3 regions of the Kocuria sp. HMSC066H03 genome follow, and region 2 is predicted to be linked to each of the others. Evidence: riboswitches for the same ligand, from Rfam matches in the RefSeq annotation. Region 2 holds a riboswitch; each other region holds the start of a gene.
The links. A riboswitch is a leader RNA that binds a small molecule or an ion and turns the genes downstream of it on or off. The one in region 2 is predicted to bind thiamine pyrophosphate.
Positions count from the first base shown of each region.

Region 1: it holds a riboswitch for thiamine pyrophosphate, as region 2 does, so the genes downstream of both, HMPREF2833_RS06895 (3-oxoacyl-ACP reductase) here and thiO (glycine oxidase ThiO) in region 2, are expected to answer to the same signal.
Region 3: it holds a riboswitch for thiamine pyrophosphate, as region 2 does, so the genes downstream of both, HMPREF2833_RS11065 (bifunctional hydroxymethylpyrimidine kinase/phosphomethylpyrimidine kinase) here and thiO (glycine oxidase ThiO) in region 2, are expected to answer to the same signal.

Region 1 is NZ_KV807506.1:766,294-772,598, forward strand. Features, by position in the region: gene HMPREF2833_RS06870 (TOBE domain-containing protein) at 1-91, opposite strand, end outside; gene HMPREF2833_RS06875 (enoyl-CoA hydratase) at 389-1,171, opposite strand; gene nadE (ammonia-dependent NAD(+) synthetase) at 1,410-2,312, shown strand; gene HMPREF2833_RS12595 (hypothetical protein) at 2,357-2,698, shown strand; gene nhaA (Na+/H+ antiporter NhaA) at 2,918-4,312, opposite strand; TPP riboswitch at 4,458-4,593, shown strand; gene HMPREF2833_RS06895 (3-oxoacyl-ACP reductase) at 4,639-5,403, shown strand; gene HMPREF2833_RS06900 (LLM class flavin-dependent oxidoreductase) at 5,405-6,305, shown strand, end outside.
Region 2 is NZ_KV807506.1:483,133-489,437, reverse strand. Features, by position in the region: gene HMPREF2833_RS05640 (LutB/LldF family L-lactate oxidation iron-sulfur protein) at 1-195, shown strand, start outside; gene HMPREF2833_RS05635 (LutC/YkgG family protein) at 192-836, shown strand; gene moeB (molybdopterin-synthase adenylyltransferase MoeB) at 1,080-2,339, opposite strand; gene HMPREF2833_RS05625 (thiazole synthase) at 2,336-3,310, opposite strand; gene thiS (sulfur carrier protein ThiS) at 3,313-3,666, opposite strand; gene thiO (glycine oxidase ThiO) at 3,663-4,934, opposite strand; TPP riboswitch at 4,925-5,047, opposite strand; gene thiE (thiamine phosphate synthase) at 5,180-5,842, shown strand; gene HMPREF2833_RS05605 (thiol-disulfide oxidoreductase DCC family protein) at 5,949-6,305, opposite strand, start outside.
Region 3 is NZ_KV807509.1:499,473-505,777, reverse strand. Features, by position in the region: gene HMPREF2833_RS11075 (vitamin K epoxide reductase family protein) at 1-229, opposite strand, end outside; gene HMPREF2833_RS11070 (Rne/Rng family ribonuclease) at 670-3,990, shown strand; TPP riboswitch at 4,082-4,175, shown strand; gene HMPREF2833_RS11065 (bifunctional hydroxymethylpyrimidine kinase/phosphomethylpyrimidine kinase) at 4,163-5,851, shown strand; gene rplU (50S ribosomal protein L21) at 6,122-6,305, shown strand, end outside.

The DNA.
Region 1 (6,305 bases), 280 kb from region 2:
CGGGAAGGGCACCCTGGTCGATCCACCGCCGGACGGTGTCGTCGCTGACACCCATGAACGAGGCGGCCTGAGCCACACGGAGAAAGGTCATGAGCGCATGTTATCCGCAGATGCGGGCCCCCGGGGCAGAAGGACCCGCAGATGCGGACCCAGATGGTGCCGCGCCGGTGGACAGCTGGCCGCTGGTGCTGCCTAGTGGAGTAAAAGCAGATCCGCAGCCGCATTTCTGCGTTTGCTCCGCTAATGCAGACCACCCCGGGGCGCGCAGGTCACCCCAGGAGCACCCCCCCGGGCAGAACGACGACGTCGCTCCCCACCTTCCGGGGAGCGGCGTCGTCTGCGCGTGCCCTGTCAGCACATCATCTGCGCCACAGGACGGAGCCCGGGCTCACTCGTGGGAGAAGTTCGGCTTCCGCTTCTCCGTGAAGGCCGCCATGCCCTCCTTCTGGTCCGCAGTGGAGAACAGCCCGTGGAACACGCGGCGCTCGTACTGCAGTCCCGCGGCCAGGGTGGTCTCGTACGCGGTGTTGACGGTCTCCACGGCGTGCTGGGCCACCGGCTTGGACATGCCGGAGATCTTCGTGGCGACCTCCAGCGCGGTGTCCATGAGGGAGTCGGCGGGGACCACACGGGAAACGAGTCCGGAGCGCTCGGCCTCCTCGGCGTCCATCTGGCGGCCGGTGAGGATGAGGTCCATCGCCTTGGCCTTGCCCACTGCGCGGGTCAGCCGCTGGGTGCCGCCCATGCCCGGGATGACGCCCAGGGTGATCTCCGGCTGCCCGAACTTGGCGGTGTCCGCGGCGATGATCATGTCGCACATCATGGCCGCCTCGCAGCCACCGCCCAGGGCGTAGCCCGCGACCGCCGCGATCTTCGGCGTGCGCAGCCGGGCGAAGGTGTCCCACGCGGAGAAGAAGTCCTCGCGGTACATGTCCGAACCGGTCTTGGAACCCATCTCCTTGATGTCGGCGCCCGCGGCGAACGCCTTCTCGGAGCCGGTCAGGACGATCGCACCGATCTCCGGATCGCGGTCCAGGTCGGTGGCGGCCGCCACGAGCTCGGTCATGGTCTGCACGTTCAGCGCGTTCAGCGCCTTGGGACGGTTCAGCGTGATCACGCCCACGCGTCCCTCGCGGCGGACCAGGATGGTTTCGTAGGTGTTCTCAGTCATGTGGCCAGCATCTCACGACGCCGCCGCGCCCCGCCTCACACGCACGGGTGACGGTCCGCCACCGCATTCGGCCCGGAACGCTGCCCCTCTGTTGACACGACAGATGCCGCACATGATGCGCCCCTGCCATCCTGGCCAGGTGCGGGGTGACGGTGAGGGACTCGCCGAGGCGACCCAGCGGCGTCGTGGACCGGGGGTCCGTCACACCCCTGAAACACGCGGTCGCTAGCATGGCGGCATGCGTGAATTGCAGGCACAGATCATCGCCGAGCTCGGGGTGGCCCCGCGGATCGACCCGGAGACGGAGGCGGCGCGGCGCGTCGACTTCCTGTGCGACTACCTCCGGGCGACGCACACCAGGGGCTTCGTGCTGGGCATCAGCGGCGGCGTGGACTCCACGCTCGCGGGACGGCTCGCGCAGCTGGCCGTGGAGAAGCTGCGCGAGGACGAGATCCCCGCGGAGTTCGTGGCCATGCGCCTGCCCTACCGCACCCAGCAGGACGAGGACGACGCACAGGCCGCGCTCGCCTTCATTGAGCCGGACCGGGTGGTCACGTACGACGTCGCTCCGGCCGTCGACGGGTTCGAGGCCGCCTACGCCGCGGCCACCGGCGAGCAGCTCACCGACTTCACCCGCGGCAACACCAAGGCCCGCGTGCGCATGACCGCGCAGTACGCGGTGGGCGGGGACCACAACCTGCTGGTGATCGGCACGGACCACGCGGCAGAGTCCATCACCGGGTTCTTCACCAAGTTCGGGGACGGCGGAGCGGACCTCCTGCCGCTGGCCGGACTGGACAAGCGGCAGAACCGGCAGCTGCTGGAGTACCTGGGGGCCTCGGAGCGGCTGGTCGGGAAGGTCCCCACCGCGGACCTGCTCAACGACAACCCCGGGCGCACGGACGAGGACGAGCTGGGCCTCACGTACGAGGACATCGACGACTACCTCGAGGGCAAGGACGTCCCCGTGGAGGTCGCGGAGAAGCTGGAGCAGATCTTCCTGCGCTCCCGGCACAAGCGCACCGTGCCGGTCACGCCGGCGGACGGGTGGTGGCGGGAGGAGCACCCCGCTCGTGCCGGAGCAGGTCTTCCCCGGGGAAGTGAATCGCCGGAACCCCCCAATAGCAAGTACGCTGATTGATGAGTCATCAATAGATGACGTTCCCCAGCAAAGGAGAACCCGCTATGCGTAAGACCGCAGCTGCTGCCGCTCTGTCCCTGGCCATCCTGTCCGGCGTGTCCGCCCCGGCCATGGCCGCCACGGAGAGCCCCGCTCCCGCCTCCACCCAGCAGGAGGACGAAGGCCACGGCAACGCCGGCCTGTGGGGCCTGCTCGGTCTCGCCGGTCTGGGTGGCCTGCTGAAGAAGAACAAGACCGTTCCCGTGGAGCGCAACCACAACGTGGGCACCACCGACCGTACCCACAACGTTGGGGCCACGGACCGCACGCGCACCGCGGGTTCCACGGACCGCACCCCCAACGCGGGCAACACCAATGTGGACGGCACCGACCGCACCGGTCGCTGATCATCACTCCGCTTGGCAGTTCTCCAGATCCGGGACTGCGGCCAGGGGCTCACTCGTTCACGAGTGGGCCCCTGCGCCGTCCTCGGCTCCGGCGCCCGGCGTGGTTCCACCTCCACGCGGCCCGTGCGGGCGGCAGGGGGGCGGTGGGTCACGCCGACGGACGGGTGGTGACGGGAGGGCTGAGCCCCTGCCCGGCGACGGAGGACCAGCCCCCCACTGCTATGCGTGGGACGCGGTGTTCCCTGATCCGGCAGCAACCGCACCCACCCGGTAGTGGCGGTTGCGGACCGCCAGCAAACCACCGGCCAGCACCGCTGCCAGCACCGACGCGGTCAGTACGGCCACCTTGGCCTGGTCCCCGGCGGCCGCGGACGGGTCGAAGCTGAGCTCCGCGATCAGCAGGGACACCGTGAACCCGATCCCGGCCAGCAGCGCGATCCCCACCAGGTCGATCCACTTGTAGGACGGGTCCAGCTTCCGCCCGGTGAGCACGGTGGTGAGCCACGTGGCGGCAATGATGCCCAGCGGCTTGCCCAGGACGAGGCCCGCGATGATGCCGAGCGTGACGGGGGCGGCGAGCGCCGTCGTCAATCCGTCCCAGCCGCCCACTGCGACGCCCGCGGAGAAGAACGCGAAGACCGGCACCGCGAACCCGGCGGACAGGGGCCGGACGCGGTGCTCCAGGTGCTCGGCGAGCTCCACGGGCTCCCCGGACGCCTTGGCCCCCATGACGGGAACGGCGAAACCGAGCAGCACGCCCGCGACCGTGGCGTGGATCCCGGCCTCGTGGACCAGGGCCCACGTGACCACGGCCAGCGGCACCAGGATCACCCACGCGGCCCACGTGCGGTGCGCGAAGAAGCGGGGGAAGCGGTGCGCCAGCAGCCCGAACGCGGCCAGCGGGACGAGCGCGAGGAGCAGCGGGAGCACGTGCACCTCGTCGGTGTAGAAGATCGCGATGATCGTGATGGCCAGCAGGTCGTCCACCACCGCCAGGGTCAGCAGGAACAGGCGGAGCGCGCTGGGCAGGTGCGAGCCCACGATCGCGAGCACCGCCACGGCGAAGGCGATGTCCGTGGCGGTCGGGATCGCCCAGCCGCCCAGGGTCTCGGGGCTCGTCGCGTTCACGGCCGCGTAGATCAGCGCGGGGACGACGACGCCGCCCACGGCCGCCGCGACCGGCACGGCCGCCTTGCGGAGGTCCCGCAGATCACCCGCGACGAACTCGCGTTTGAGTTCCAGACCCACGAGGAAGAAGAAGACGGCGAGCAGCCCGTCCGCGGCCCAGGTGCCGAGGCTGAGCTTCAGGTGCCACGGCTCGTAGCCGACCTCGAGGTCACGGAGGGCGAAGTAGCTCTCCGCAAAGGGCGAGTTGGCCCAGACGAGGGCGATGACAGCGGCAACCACGAGGAGGATGCCGGCCACGGTCTCGCGGCGCAGGACGTCCTGGAGCCGGGAGAGGACGCCACCCGAGGGGTGGTCGGGCTCGCACGGAGGCTCAGGATGGTTGAAGAAACCGGGCTCCGAAACGAAGCCGGAGGATTCTTCCTGCGCCACGGGATCCGGTGATCCGGGCTCACGGTGGGCAGGGGTGGTCGTGTGGTGCAGGGGCATGGAGTACTCCAATGTCGACGGGCATCACGCTCATTACCGCCGACCAGACTTCCCGGCACACCAGCCATCAAGGGTAGCAGGGTGCATTTGGGCGGCGCACCCGGGGCGGCTGCCATGAGGCTGAGCGGCTCCGTCTACACTGACCACCAGTGACACGGGGTGCCGCCACCCTCTCCTCCCAGCCTCACCGGGCGCGTGGAGCGGGGGTCCGCAGCGGCTGAGATGACACCCGTCGAACCTGTCCAGTTAGTACTGGCGAAGGGATGTCACGGTCGCACCGCGCAGGTGGCGCACCGCTTTCTTCGCCGTGAGCCACAGGAGTGAGCATGCGGATCGAGAACACCATCGTCCTGGTCACCGGCGGAGCCCGCGGGCTCGGGGAGCACCTCAGCCGGGCGTTCGCGCGGGAGGGTGCGCGCGTCGTCGTGAACTACCACGCCAGCGAGGAGCGGGCCCGCGCGCTGGTCAGCGAACTCGGCGAGGACAGGGCGCTTGCTGTCCAGGCGGACGTGACCGACGCCCAGCAGGTGCGGGACATGGTCACCCAGGCCCGGGAGCACTTCGGCGCGCCGATCACGGTGGCGGTGAACAACGCCCTGGTGGACTTCAGCTTCAACGGGGACGCCCGGCCCACCCTGGACACGCTCACTGCGCAGAACCTGACCCAGCAGTTCGAGGGCGCGGTCGTGGGCGCCCTCAACGTGATGCAGGCGGTCACCCCGGGCATGGCGGAGGCGGGCGAGGGGCGCATCATCAACATCGGCACCAACCTCTTCCAGAACCCCGTGGTCCCCTACCACGACTACACCGCCGCGAAGGCCGCCCTGCTCTCCCTCACCCGCACCGCCGCCAAGGACCTGGGACCGCAGGGCATCACCGTGAACATGATCTCCGGTGGCCTGCTTCGCACCACGGACGCGAGCGCCGCCACCCCGGACGAGGTCTTCGACTTCATCGCCGCCAGCACTCCCTTGGGTCGCGTGACCACCCCCGAGGAGTTCGCGGACACCGCCCTGTTCTTCGCCTCGGACTGGTCCCGCGGGGTCACCGGCCAGAACCTGGTGGTCGACGGCGGGCTGGTGATGGACTGACATGGCCCGCCGCCTCCACCTCAACGCGTTCCTCTACGGCGCCGGCCACCACCAGGCGGCGTGGCGCGCCCCGAACTCCTCGGTGCACCGCCTCACGGACATCAGCTACTACGAGGAGCTCGCGCAGACCGCCGAGCGCGGCCTGTTCGACGCCGTGTTCTTCGCGGACGGCCACAGCGTGGGCGACGTCTCCGGCGGACCCCACTGGTCCCTCGAACCGCTGACCGCGCTGTCCGCGATGGCGCGCGCCACCGAGCGCATCGGCCTGGTGTGCACGGTGTCCTCCACGTTCTTCACGCCGTTCCACGCGGCCCGGATGCTCGCGTCCCTGGACCACATCTCGGGCGGCCGGGCGGGCTGGAACGTGGTGACCTCCATGTGGGACGACGAGGCCCGCAACCACGGCTACCGAGCCATGCCGCCCAAGGACGAGCGCTACGGGCGCGCCCGCGAGTTCGTGGAGGTGGCCCGCGCCCTGTGGGCCAGTTGGGACGAGGACGCCGTCACCGCGGACCCGGAGGGCCAGTGGGCGGACCCGTCCAAGCTGCACCGCCTGGACCACGAGGGCCGCCACTTCCTGGTGGACGGACCCCTCACGGTCCCGCGCTCCCCGCAGGGCGAGCCGGTGCTGTTCCAGGCCGGTGCGTCCGGGCCCGGAAAGGCCCTGGCCGGGGACTTCGCGGAGGGGATCTATGCCGTGGCCTACGACCTCCCCGCCGCCGAGGAGTACTACGCCTCGGTCAAGGCGGAGGTGGCCCGGGCCGGCCGCGATCCGGAGGCCGTGGTCGTGATGCCCGGACTGGTCACCTACGTGGGCCGCACCCACGAGGAGGCCCTCGCCAAGCAGGAGCGCGTGGACCGGCTGCTGCCCGTGGAGCAGTCCCTCGCGCAGCTCTCCACCT
Region 2 (6,305 bases):
GCCGAGGACGCGGCCAAGGCCTCCCGTGTGGCGGAGACCGCCGCCGGCACGGGCGACGACGCGGCCACCCCGGGTGCCGGTCCCGACGCCGTGGCCGGGGGCCAGCAGGAGGCCACGGGCGATCCGCACGAGGACAACATCGACGCCCCCAACGGCCACGCCGAGCGCGGGGACCAGAACGGAGAGCAGGCATGAGCGCGGACGCCAAGACCGAGATCCTGGAGCGGCTCCACGGCGCGCTCTCCGACCGTCCGCAGGCCCCCGAGGTCCCCCGGGACTACCGGCACACCTCGGAGCTCTCGCGCGACGAGATCGTCGACATGCTCGAGGACCGGCTGCTGGACTACAAGGCCAACGTGTACCGGGAGACGGCGGGGACGGTGGCGCAGCGCATCGCCACGCAGCTGGGGGCGTCCGCGCGCTACGTGATCCCCGAGGGGCTGGACACCGCGCTGCTCCCGGAGGAGACCGCGGCGCGCCGGGCCATCGTGGATCCCAACGACGGTCGCAAGGCCTCCGCGCTGACCGTGCGGGACCTCAACCGGGTGGACGCCGTGGTGACCTCCTCCACGGTCTCATGCGCGCAGACGGGCACCATCTTCCTGTCCGGGCGCCCGGACGAGGGCCGCCGCGCCATCACCCTGGTGCCGGACCACCACATCTGCGTCGTGCCGCTGGACTCCGTGGTGGAGCTGATCCCCGAGGCCATGGCCCGCGTGGAACCCACCGCGCCCACCACCATGATCTCGGGCCCGTCCGCCACGTCGGACATCGAGCTCGAGCGCGTGGAAGGTGTCCACGGGCCGCGCACGCTGGACGTGATCCTGCTGGGCTGACGGTCTGACCGGTCGACGGGCCCGCGCAGCAGCGCCCCGGGGCCCCGCCCCGGGGGACCCACCCACGAGCTGATGCCCAGGTTCACCCCGAGGGATTAAGTGCAGATATTGCCATTTACCAACCGGTAGATGGCAATATCTGCACTTTTTTCTGCGTGGACGCAGGGCGGTGCTGACGGTGCGCCAGGCTGGTGAGGTGCGGGAGGGGAACAAGGCGCTCGCGGCGCGTGGCCCCTGCACTGCTCAGTAGCGCGGCTGCGAGGGGTCCACGTCCTCGATCCACGCGAGGATGCCACCGTCCAGGTGCTTGAGGTCGTCCTCCCGCAGGGCATAGTCGGCTCGCAGGGCCGCGAGGGCCCGAGCTGAGCGGACCCCGGCCTTGCAGTGCAGGACAACGTCCCCCTCGGTGCCCGCGGGCAGCGCCCGCACGCCGTCGGCGAGCAGCCGGTCCAGGGGCACCGCAACGGATCCGGGGATCGAGACCAGCTGCCGCTCCCAGTCCTCGCGCACGTCCACGAGCGTGAAGGCGGTCTCGCCGCGCTCGCGGGCCTCCAGCAGCCGGGCGAGTTCGGTGGCGTCCACGGTCTCGACGGCGCTCGGTGCGGCCGGCGGGGTGCCCACCCCGGCCTCGGGGGCAGCGGGCGAGACGTCCCCGCGGTCCGCCGCGTCGTCGCCGGGGGAGGGAAGGCCGCACGCCACGAAGACCTGCGAGAGGTCGGTCACGGGCTTGCGCTCCGGGTCCGGCAGGACGGTGAGGGTTCGCCACGTCTGGGCGAGCGCGTCGTGGACAAGGACCCGGCCCACGAGGGGCGCGCCCAGGCCGGTGAGGAGTTTGAGGGCCTCGGTGGCCATCACGGAGCCGATGGTTGCGGGCAGGACGCCCAGCACCCCGCCCTCCGCGCACGAGGGGACGGAACCGGCCGGGGGAGCCTCCGGGTAGAGGTCCCGGTACACCGGTCCGCGGCCCGCCCAGAACACCGAGACCTGGCCGTCGAAGCGCAGGATGGAGCCCCACACCACGGGGATCCCGGTGAGCTCGGCGGCGTCCGCCACGAGGTAGCGGGTGGCGAAGTTGTCCGCGCCGTCCAGCACCAGGTCGTAATGCCCCAGGATCTCCAGGGCGTTCCCGGTGCTGAGCCGGGTGTCGTGGGTCCGCACGGTGACCAGCGGGTTGAGGCGGGCCACGGCGTCCGCGGCGGAGTCCACTTTGGGCCGTCCCACGTCCGCCACGGTGTGGATCACCTGGCGCTGCAGGTTGGAGACGGACACGACGTCGTCGTCCACGACGCCCAGGGTTCCCACACCGGCGGCCGCGAGGTACTGCAGTGCGGGTGCGCCCAGGCCGCCGGCGCCGACCACGAGCACGCGCGCGTTCTTGAGCCGACGCTGTCCCTCCGGGCCGAAATGCGCAAGCGTGAGGTGGCGCGAGTACCGTTCGAGCTCCTCGCGGGTGAGGTCTGCGGCCGGTTCCACCAGGGGGTCGAACGGGGAGGGAGCACTCATCGGGTGACGTCCCCCGCGGCCTCGGCCACGGACCGGGCGGGCCAGTCCCCGCGGGGGGCGTCCTCGCCCGCACCGATTCGGCCGGCCATGGGCGAGGAGGCCAGAGCATGGGTTCGGCGTGCAATGCGTCCCGCGCCGCGCGCGAGCAGACCAGCCTGCACGGCGTGCTTCATGGCGTGCGCCATGGCCACGGGGTCCTGGGCGCGGGTCACCGCGGAGGCGAGCAGCACGGCGTCGCACCCGAGCTCCATGGCCAGCGCCGCCTCGGACGCCGTGCCGATGCCGGCGTCCAGCACCACGGGCACGCCGGCACGCGAGGCGATCAGCTCGATGTTGTGGGGGTTCAGGATGCCGAGTCCCGTACCGATCGGTGCACCCAGGGGCATCACGGCGCTGGCCCCGGCGTCCTCGAGGCGCAGCGCGAGCACGGGGTCGTCGGACGTGTACGCGAAGACCTTGAAGCCACGCCGCACGAGCTTCTCGGTGGCGTCCAGCAGCTCCACGCCGTCCGGCAGCAGGGTGTCCTCGTCAGAGATGATCTCCAGCTTGACCCAGTCCGTCTCCAGCGCCTCGCGTCCGAGTTCCGCGGTCAGCAGCGCGTCCCGGGCCGTGTAGCACCCGGCGGTGTTGGGCAGCACCCGGATGCCGTGGCGGCGCAGGATCCCGTACAGGCTGTCCTGCGGCGCCCCTGACGACGCCGCTCCTCCCGTCCCGCGGCTGCCTCCCGTTCCGTGCGGGGCGCCTCCGTCCGCCCCCGCTCCGGAGCCACCGGGAACGGAGGTGGCACCCGGCCGTGACGGCCCGGGGGAGAAGCGCCGCAGGGCCACCGTGGTCAGCTCGGTGCCGGAGGCCAGCAGGGCGCGCTCGAGCATGGCGAGGTCCGTGAGACCGCCGGTGCCCATGATGAGCCGTGAGGTCAGCTCCACCCCGGCCACCGTCAGCGGCGTTGTGCCCAGATCCGTGTCCGTCATGCTCAGCCTCCCTGCACCGCGGTGACGACCTCCACGGACTGCCCCGGTGCCACGGCGGTGGTGGCCCACAGGGAGCGGGGGACCACGGTGTCGTCCACGGCCACGGCGATCCCCAGGGGGTGCCCGCCCGCGGCGGTGCCCTGGGGGGTGATCTCCCGGCCGGTCAGCTGGGCCACCGCATCGGTGAGGGTGAACCCCTCTCCAACTTCCACAGGGGAGCCGTTGATGCTCGCGGTGCCCGGACCGGCGTGGTGCCGCGGTGCGGGAGGCTCGCCAGTGGCGGGCACCGGTCCTCCGGTGTCCGGAGAACCGGGCTCGGCGCCGGCCTCTGGTGTGTGCGGTGCAGGGGCGCTCATGCGAGTCCTCCCGAGAAGTCGGTGGTGTCGTGCAGGTCGTCGTTCGGGCGGGAGTGCCGCCCCGGATCCGTGGCGGCGAGGAACTCCACGTCCCGCTGGTGGTCCACGGCGGGGTCCAGGATCCCGGTCACGCGCTCCGCCGCCAGACGCGAGGCCACCGGGGTCAGCAGGATGCCGTGGCGGAAGTGCCCGGTGCTGATCACCAGCCCGGCCGCGGAGGTGGTCCCGAGGTAGGGGAGGTCGTCCGGGGTGCCCGGGCGGGCCCGGGCCATCATCTCCAGGACGTCGCAGTCGTCGATCGCGGGAACCACCGCGCGGGCGTCCCGCAGGAGCTGGTGGACGCCTCCGGCCAGCACCGACTCCCGGCCGTCCTCGCGGTTGGTGGCACCGACCACCAGGGTGCGGTCCACGCGCGGGACCATGTAGACCGGGCGGCCCATGACCTGGGCGCGCACCGTGCGGGTCAGCAGGTGCTCCTCACCGGGTCCCAGCACGGAGTCGGGGACGCGCAGCCGCAGGATGTCACCGAACACGGGTCGCAGCCGCAGCTCCAGGTCCTCGGGCAGCCCGCCCATCGTGTTGGCCGTGAGCCCCGAGGCCACCACCACCGCGTCCGCGGGGATCCTCTCACCGTTGTCCAGGAGCACACCCTCCACCCTGCGGGGGCCCTTGCGGGGGACCTGCACCGACTCCACCCGGTGGGTCAGCCAGGTGGCCGGGCCGGCATCCGCAGCGCCCTCGAGCGTCTCGGCGTGCGGTGCGTTGAGGGCCTCGACCATGGCGGCGGCCAGCATCCGCGGGTCCACCTGACGGTCGGAGACAATGCGCACGGCACCCCCGAGCCTGGGGGCAAGCGCGGGTTCCATGGAGCGGGCCTCGCGCGTGGAAATCTCCTCCACGTCCATGCCCGAGGCGATCTGGTGGGAGGCGAGGTCGGAGAGGGACCGGGCGTCCGCGGCGTCGGCGGCGACCACCAGCGTCTCCTCGGTGCGGTATCCCGTGGCGAGTCCCGTGGCCGCGGCCACGCGCTCCACGAAGCCGGGGTACTCCTCGGCGGACGCGCGCATCAGGGGGTAGAGCCGCTCCTGGCCGTACTGGGTCTCCGCGACGGGCGCCAGCATCCCCGCGGCGGCGCGTGTGGCGCCCCACGCGGGCTGGGGATCGGCCACGGTGACGGCGGCCCCGCGGCGTCGCAGTTCGAGCGCTGTGGCCAGGCCGATCAGACCGGCCCCGGCCACTACCACGTGGGCGGGCGTGTTCTCGGGCATCTCTTCCTCCCTCCGGCGGCATGATCCGCATCAGGTGACCGGTCGGCGGCTCACGCCCTCTCAGCCCGCTGCGGTGGTCCGTGCGGACGGGTGCGGGCTCCCGTGGAGCTCGTCGGACGGCGCGGTGGGTGGCGGCCGGACGACGCCGCCAGTCTAGTCCTCCCCGTGGCCCCCGTCCCCGGGGAATTCGCGGGGAGCAGATCGCTCGCCGCGCGCCCAGTGCCGGTTCGTGCCACGATGGCGGCATGGCACGCATCGAGGACCAGGGACGACGACGCCGAGAGAAGCTGCGGGACGCACGGCTCTACGTGTGCGTGACCGCGCGGCGGGAACGCGGTGACCTGCGGGAGTTCCTGCACGCCGCGTACGAGGGTGGGACGGACATCATCCAGCTGCGGGACAAGACGCTCGAGGCGGCCGCGGAGATCGAGGCCATCGAGGTGCTCGCGGAGGTCGCCCGTGAGCACGGCAAGCTCTTCGCGGTGAACGACCGCGCGGACGTGGCCCTTCTGACCGGCGCGGACGTGTTCCACGTGGGCCAGGGGGATCTCACCACGCAGCAGGCCCGCACGGTGCTGGGCCCTGACGTGGTGCTCGGCCGCTCGTGCCACTCGCCCGCCCAGGTGGACGCCGCGCTCGCGGATCCCGGGCTCGACTACTTCTGCACCGGACCGGTCTGGGAGACCCCCACCAAGCCGGGACGGGCCGCGGTGGGCCTGGAGCTGCCCCGCTACGCCGCGGAGCACGCCGGGGACACGCCGTTCTTCGCGATCGGGGGTGTCGACGCCGCCCGGCTCCCCGCCGTGCTCGGCACCGGGGCCTCGCGCATCGTGGTGGTGCGGGCGGTCACCGAGGCCGCCGATGTCACCGCCGCCGCGCGCGAACTCCGGGACGCGCTGCCCGCCTGAGCAGGGAGGCGGCACGACGCGTCGTCGCCCCGGGGGTCCCTGCCCGCGGGTCGACGACGGGAAGAGGTGAGGGTGGCTGTGCGTGTGGAAGAACCGGGGCCGGAGGTCAGGCATGCCCCACGCACTGACTGGGATGCTGCTCGCACCACGGGGTGACGCCCGGCAGGCGGCCCCGGTGGGTGGCCACCCACCGGTAGACGACCTCCTGGGTGCGGCCCACCAGCGGCAGGCCGTGGAACGCTGCGAAGCAGCGCGTGCCCAGGGCCGCGTCGAGGATGTCTGCGACAGCCCGTGCGCCGCTCACCGCGTGCCCGCCCGTGGCCTGCGGGTCTCCGTACCCGGCCCCGAGATCTGCGGGCCCCGGCGTGCCCGGTGGTACAGCGTCAGCTCGCGGACCGTGGCAGGCAGTGACCGGGGCCCCGCCCCCGCGCGGCCGCCGCGCAGTGTGCAGGGGGTTGTCCCC
Region 3 (6,305 bases), on a different contig from region 2:
TGAGGTCGCAGCTCGCGCGGTGCCCGGCGTCCTGGAAGATGGCCAGCCGCTCCGCCACGAGCGTGGCCGATGCCGCGAAGCCCACGAGCGAGAGGACCACCGTCAGCACGGCCCACGTGCGGTCGGGGCGCGTCACGGGTGCCACGGCGGCGTCGGCAGCGGGGCGGTCGGAGGCCGTGGCGTGGCTGTCGGAGGGGGCGGCGGGGGAGGGTCGGGATGCAGAGCTCACGCGCCCGATCGTAGACCACGGGCATGGACGGGCGCGGTGCAGGGCGGATCGCGGGCACCCCGAGGTGGGCCGGGACGCGACCGGCCGGGCTGTGGCGTGGACCACCCGGATGTGCGGTAACAGGCGAGGACTGTGAGATACTGCCAGTGGTCGGCCCTCGCCCGCACGCGAGGACACCGACCCGGCAGGAGCACCGACCACCATCGGAGCGGACCCGCGGCTCTCACAGGATCGAGCGCGTCCGCACCGGTTCAAGTTCGCGGTCCCACGGACCCAGCGACTCGGGCATCCGCCGGCCCGCGGACGGCGCGCGTGACACATGCCGCGCCCGCGGGTACGACACCGACTTCCGGCGGCCGTGTGGAGAACACCGGCTCGACCGACCGAGCACACCTCGGGCCCGGGTGCGGACGGTGCCCCGAGCAGGAGCACAACTTCACATGGAACCTGAACAGGACACCTCCGCACTGACCCCCGGGTCCGCCACGGGTGAGGCCCCCACCGCGTCGCCGCAGGACGACGCCGCCGCGCAGCCCGCCGCCGCGCAGGGCACCGAGCCCGCCGCCCAGGACGTGCAGGACCCGCAGGGCACCCGCACCTCGCCCACCACGGACGGGGACGCACCGGCCGACACGGCCCACGCGTCGGACCCGGCCGCCACGAGCGGCGAGGCGGCGGCCCCGGACGCCGAGGCACCGCACGCCACCTCCGAGGAGGAGGCCACCGCGGCCCCGGTCGACGGCACGAGCGACGCCATCGCCATCGCGGCCGCCATCGATGCCGGAGAGCTCCCCACGGCGCCCGTCACGCCGCCGGAGGAGTCCACCACGGCACCGGACACCGGGGCCGCGGCCGCCGCGCAGTCAGCGGGCAGCAGCTCGGACGAGGACGCCGCCTCCTCGGCCCCCGAGCCGCAGGACGCCGCGTCCGAGGACGCCGCCGCCGCCGACAGCACCGACTCACCCGCCGCCGAGGACGCCCCGGCGGCGGAGGGCACCGAGCCCCCCACGCAGCAGGACTTCGGGGCCTTCGGCCCGGGCGCGTCCCTGCTGTTCCGGGCGCCGGACCCGGACGAGATCCGCCGTGCCGCCGAGGCCCAGAAGGCCCGGCTGCGCGAGGCCGCCCAGGAGCGGGAGGCCGCCCGCGGGGACCGCGACGAGGACGACGACGCGAGCGTGTCGAGCAAGCGGCGCCGACGGCGTCGTCGTGGTGACGAGGACATGGAGCTCGTGGACGACTCCGACGGCTCCGTGACCCGGGTGCGCGCCCCGCGCGGTGCGTCCGAGGGCACCAGCAGCGACGAGGTCACCGGGGTCAAGGGCTCCACGCGCCTCGAGGCCAAGCGCCAGCGCCGCCGCGAGTCCCGCCAGTTCGGCCGCCGCCGCCACGTGATCACCGAGGCCGAGTTCCTGGCCCGCCGCGAGTCCGTGGAGCGTAAGATGCTGGTCCGCCAGAAGGAGGACCGGATCCAGATCGGCGTGCTCGAGGACGGCATCCTCGCGGAGCACTTCGTCTCCCACACCACGCAGGACTCACTGATCGGCAACGTGTACGTGGGCAAGGTGCAGAACGTGCTGCCGTCCATGGAGGCCGCGTTCGTGGACATCGGCCGCGGGCGCAACGCCGTGCTCTACGCCGGCGAGGTGGACTGGGACGCCGCCGAGATGGGGCACAAGCCCCGCAAGATCGAGAACGCCCTGAAGTCCGGGGACACCGTGCTCGTGCAGGTCACCAAGGACCCTGTGGGCCACAAGGGCGCCCGGCTCACCAGCCAGGTCTCCCTGCCCGGGCGCTACCTCGTGTACGTGCCCGGCGGCTCCATGACCGGGATCTCCCGCAAGCTCCCGGACGTCGAGCGCCAGCGGCTCAAGAAGATCCTCAAGGACCGGCTGCCCGAGGGCGCGGGCGTGATCGTGCGCACCGCCGCCGAGGGGGCGTCCGAGACCGAGCTGACCAACGACATCAACCGGCTGCGCTCGCAGTGGGAGCAGATCCAGGAGAAGGCGGGCTCCACCAAGACCCTCGCCCCGGAGCTGCTCTACGCCGAGCCGGACCTCACCATCAAGACCGTCCGGGACGTGTTCAACGAGGACTTCACCGCCATGGTGGTCCAGGGCGAGCAGGCGTGGGACAACATCGAGGCCTACGTGACCTACGTGGCCCCGGACCTGCTGGACCGGCTGCAGCGCTGGACCGAGGACGAGGACCTCTTCGAGCACATGCGCGTGGAGGAGCAGATCCAGAAGGCGCTGGAGCGCAAGGTGTTCCTGCCCTCCGGCGGCTCGCTCGTGATCGACCGCACCGAGGCCATGACCGTGGTGGACGTCAACACGGGCAAGTTCACCGGTTCCGGCGGCAACCTCGAGGAGACCGTCACCAAGAACAACCTCGAGGCCGCCGAGGAGATCGTGCGCCAGCTGCGGCTGCGGGACATCGGCGGAATCATCGTGGTGGACTTCATCGACATGGTCCTGGAGTCCAACCGGGACCTCGTGCTGCGCCGGCTCGTGGAGTGCCTGGGCCGTGACCGCACCAAGCACCAGGTGGCGGAGGTGACCTCCCTGGGTCTCGTGCAGATGACGCGCAAGCGCATGGGCACCGGCCTGCTCGAGGTCTTCTCGGAGCCGTGCGAGGAGTGCGCGGGCCGCGGCGTCGTTGTCCACGACCACCCCCTCAAGGGTCGCTCCACGGCCACCGCGCCGGACCACCGCGGCGGCAACCGCAACGAGCGCAAGCGCTCGCGGCAGAAGCAGAACCAGCCGCAGGACAAGCCCCGGTCCAACAACCGGGGTGGCGCGGACGACCAGCAGCAGGCCCGGGACGAGGCCGCCCGCACGGCGTTCGCGAACATCGCGGCCGCCTCCTCCCACGAGGACGACGACGCCCAGGGCGCCTCCCGCGGCGGAGCCGAGCACAAGGACTCGACCGGCCAGCACGCGGAGCACGGGAACCAGGGCCCGGAGCAGGCGTCCGAGCACGGTTCGGCGGACTCCGAGAGCGGGCGGCGTCGGAAGAAGCGCCGCGGCAAGCGCAGCCGCGGTCGCGGGAACCAGGGCGAGGACACCGCCACCGAGAACGGTGGGAACGGTGCCTCCGAACCCCGCGGCGAGCACGCCGCGGGTGACGCCGGGTCCAGCCTGACGATCCACGGTGAGGTCATCGAGCTCCCCCAGGGGCAGAAGGACGAGCGCGCGGAGCAGGAGGCGCTCACCCTGGACTCGCTCTCCGCGGCCTTCTCGGCCGAGGACTCCGGCGAGGACGCGTCGCAGGACCGCACCGGGTCCGGTCGCGGCTCCGGACGGCGGGGCGGCGAGGGCTCGAAGGGCCGCGGGGGACGCTCCGCGGGCCAGCGCGGCCGGGGTCGCGGCAACGGCGCCGCGTCGTCCGACGCCGAGCAGACCCGGTCCGAGCAGCCCGAGGGCTCCGCGCCGGAGCGGGACGCCCAGAAGCAGTCGCCGTCCGAGGGCGGGGCTGGACAGTCGGACCCGTCCCGGCGCGCCACGACGGCACAGCCCGCCGCGTCCACCACGGACGCCGCTCCTGCCAGGCGCCGCCGCGGTTCCCGCCGCGCCGTGGCTCCCACGGCCGCACCGGGTGCCGGAAGCGTGGAGACCCGTGAGTACGACGCCGCCGAGCGCTCGGCCACGCGGTTCACCGCCGCGGCCGCGCCCGTGGGCTCGGCCTCCTCGGACGGCCAGCCCACCATCGTGGGTGTGGGCGTGAGCGCCCGGGACATCACGATGACCCCCAAGGGGGACTGACGCCCCCCGCGGCCCTCCTGGGAGGGCCGCGGGGGACCACCCACCACAGGAGCGCTCGGACTCGTCCGGGCGCTCCTGTGGCATGATCGGGACCACGTGCACGGGGTGCCGCACGGCGGCTGAGAACACACCCGTAGAACCTGATCTAGCTCGTACTAGCGAAGGGAATGTCGTGAACCCCACGCCTTCTGTCCCCGCCCCCCGCGTCCTCTCGATCGCCGGCACCGACCCCACGGGTGGTGCCGGGCACGCCGCGGACCTGAAGTCCATCGCCGCCATGGGCGGCTTCGGGCTGAGCGTGGTCACTGCGGTGGTCGCGCAGAACACGCAGGGCGTGGTGGCGGTCCACACCCCACCCGTGTCCGTGCTGCAGGCGCAGCTGGACGCCGTGGCGCAGGACGTGGAGCTGGATGCCGTGAAGGTCGGGATGCTCGGCTCGGTGGACGTCATCGAGACGGTGGGGGCGTGGCTCGCGGCCCACCGTGCGCCCGTGGTCGTGATCGACCCCGTCATGGTGGCCACCGCCGGGGGGCGTCTGCTCGCATCCGACGCCGAGGACGCGCTGCGCGGCATCCTGCACCACGCGGACCTGATCACCCCCAACCTGCCCGAGCTCGCCGTGCTCGCGGAGCGGCCCGTGGCCACCACGTGGGACGAGGCGCTCGAGCAGGGCCGGGCCGTGGCGGAGACCTTCGGCACGCGCGTGCTGGTCAAGGGCGGGCACCTGAGCGGGGAGTCCACCCCGGACGCCCTCGTGGTCCCGGGCCAGACCGAGCCCGTGGCCCAGTACTCGGGGACGAGAGTGGCTACGCGCAACACCCACGGGACCGGGTGCTCGCTGTCGTCCGCGGTGGCCACGGTCGTGGCGCGCACGGGGGACTGGGCACAGGGGATCGACACCGCCCGCCGCTGGCTTCGCGGTGCGCTGCGCGCTGCGGACTCCCTGCACGTGGGCCACGGCAACGGCCCGGTCCACCACTTCCACCACGTCCAGGACCTCGTCACGGACCCCGCCTTCGTGGCGGCGGCGTGCGGGGAGGACGACGACGCCGCTCCCGCTGTCTCCCCGGCAGACGGCGCTGTCCACACTGCCTCCCCGGCACAGAGGGCCGTGGCGGCCGGGCACGCACTGCAGGCCGCGGCGGGGGACGTGTCCGCGCGTGGTGACGCGGCGGCGTCGTGCGGGGGCACCGAGGATCCCGGCACACGCTTCACCGACGAGCTCTGGGAGGCGAGCGCGCCGATCCGCGAGCAGATCGCGGTCCTGCCCTTCGTGGTGGGGCTGGGGGACGGCACGCTGGAGCGGGACGAGTTCGAGCGCTACCTGGACCAGGACATGCAGTACCTGGACGCCTACTCGCGGGCCCTCGCGCTGCTCGCGGCGGCGGCCCCCGAGGAGAGCACCCGGGAGTTCTTCGCCAGGGCGGCGGCCGCTGTGGTCACGGGGGAGTCCGCACTGCACCGCGCGCGGCTGGACGGGCGCGCCCCGCAACAGCCCTCCGGGACCACGAGCGCGTACGCGGACTTCCTGCTCGCCCGCACGGGGCAGGACGGGTTCGCGGTGGGTGCCGCCGCGGTCCTGCCGTGCTACTGGCTCTACGCGCACGTGGGGGCGGAGCTCACGGAGCGGGCGCGCCGCACGGGGCTGCAGGGGCACCCGTTCGCGGACTGGCTCGAGACCTACGACGACCCGCAGTTCCACGCCGCCACGGAGGTGGCCCGTGCCGCCGTGGACCGCGCCGCCGAGCAGGCGGACACCGCCACGCGCGAGGCCATGCGCCGCGCGTTCCTGCGCGCGTGCCACCTGGAGCTCGAGTTCTTCGCACAGACCTCGGCTGCCACCGCACGCCAGGAGGGCTGATCCCGCACGGCGGAGAGCCCGCGAGTGGCGTGACTTCCGGGGATCGGGTAGTCTGGACTGTCGGTGCCGGACACCGGTGTGCGCATAGTGGTTTTCATGCGCCCGGACACGGCACACTCGGGTGAACTTCCTGTTCTCGGTGCGACAGCCACGCAGAGAGCGGGTCGGTCACAGACCACCGCGGCGTGATGTCTCGACATTCGCAGTCCGGCAGGAGCCCACCCGACCTTTACACGCAGTCCATAGATGTCGAGAGAAGTGAGTTCCCAAGTGGTGTACGCGATTGTCCGCGCAGGCGGCCGCCAGGAGAAGGTTTCCGTTGGAGACCTCGTGACCCTTGACCGCGTCGCCGGCGAGGCAGGCAGCACCGTAGAGCTTCCTGCGCTGCTGCTGGTCGATGGGGACAAGGTCACCTCCGACTCCAAGACCCTGGCCGACGTCAAGGTCACGGCCG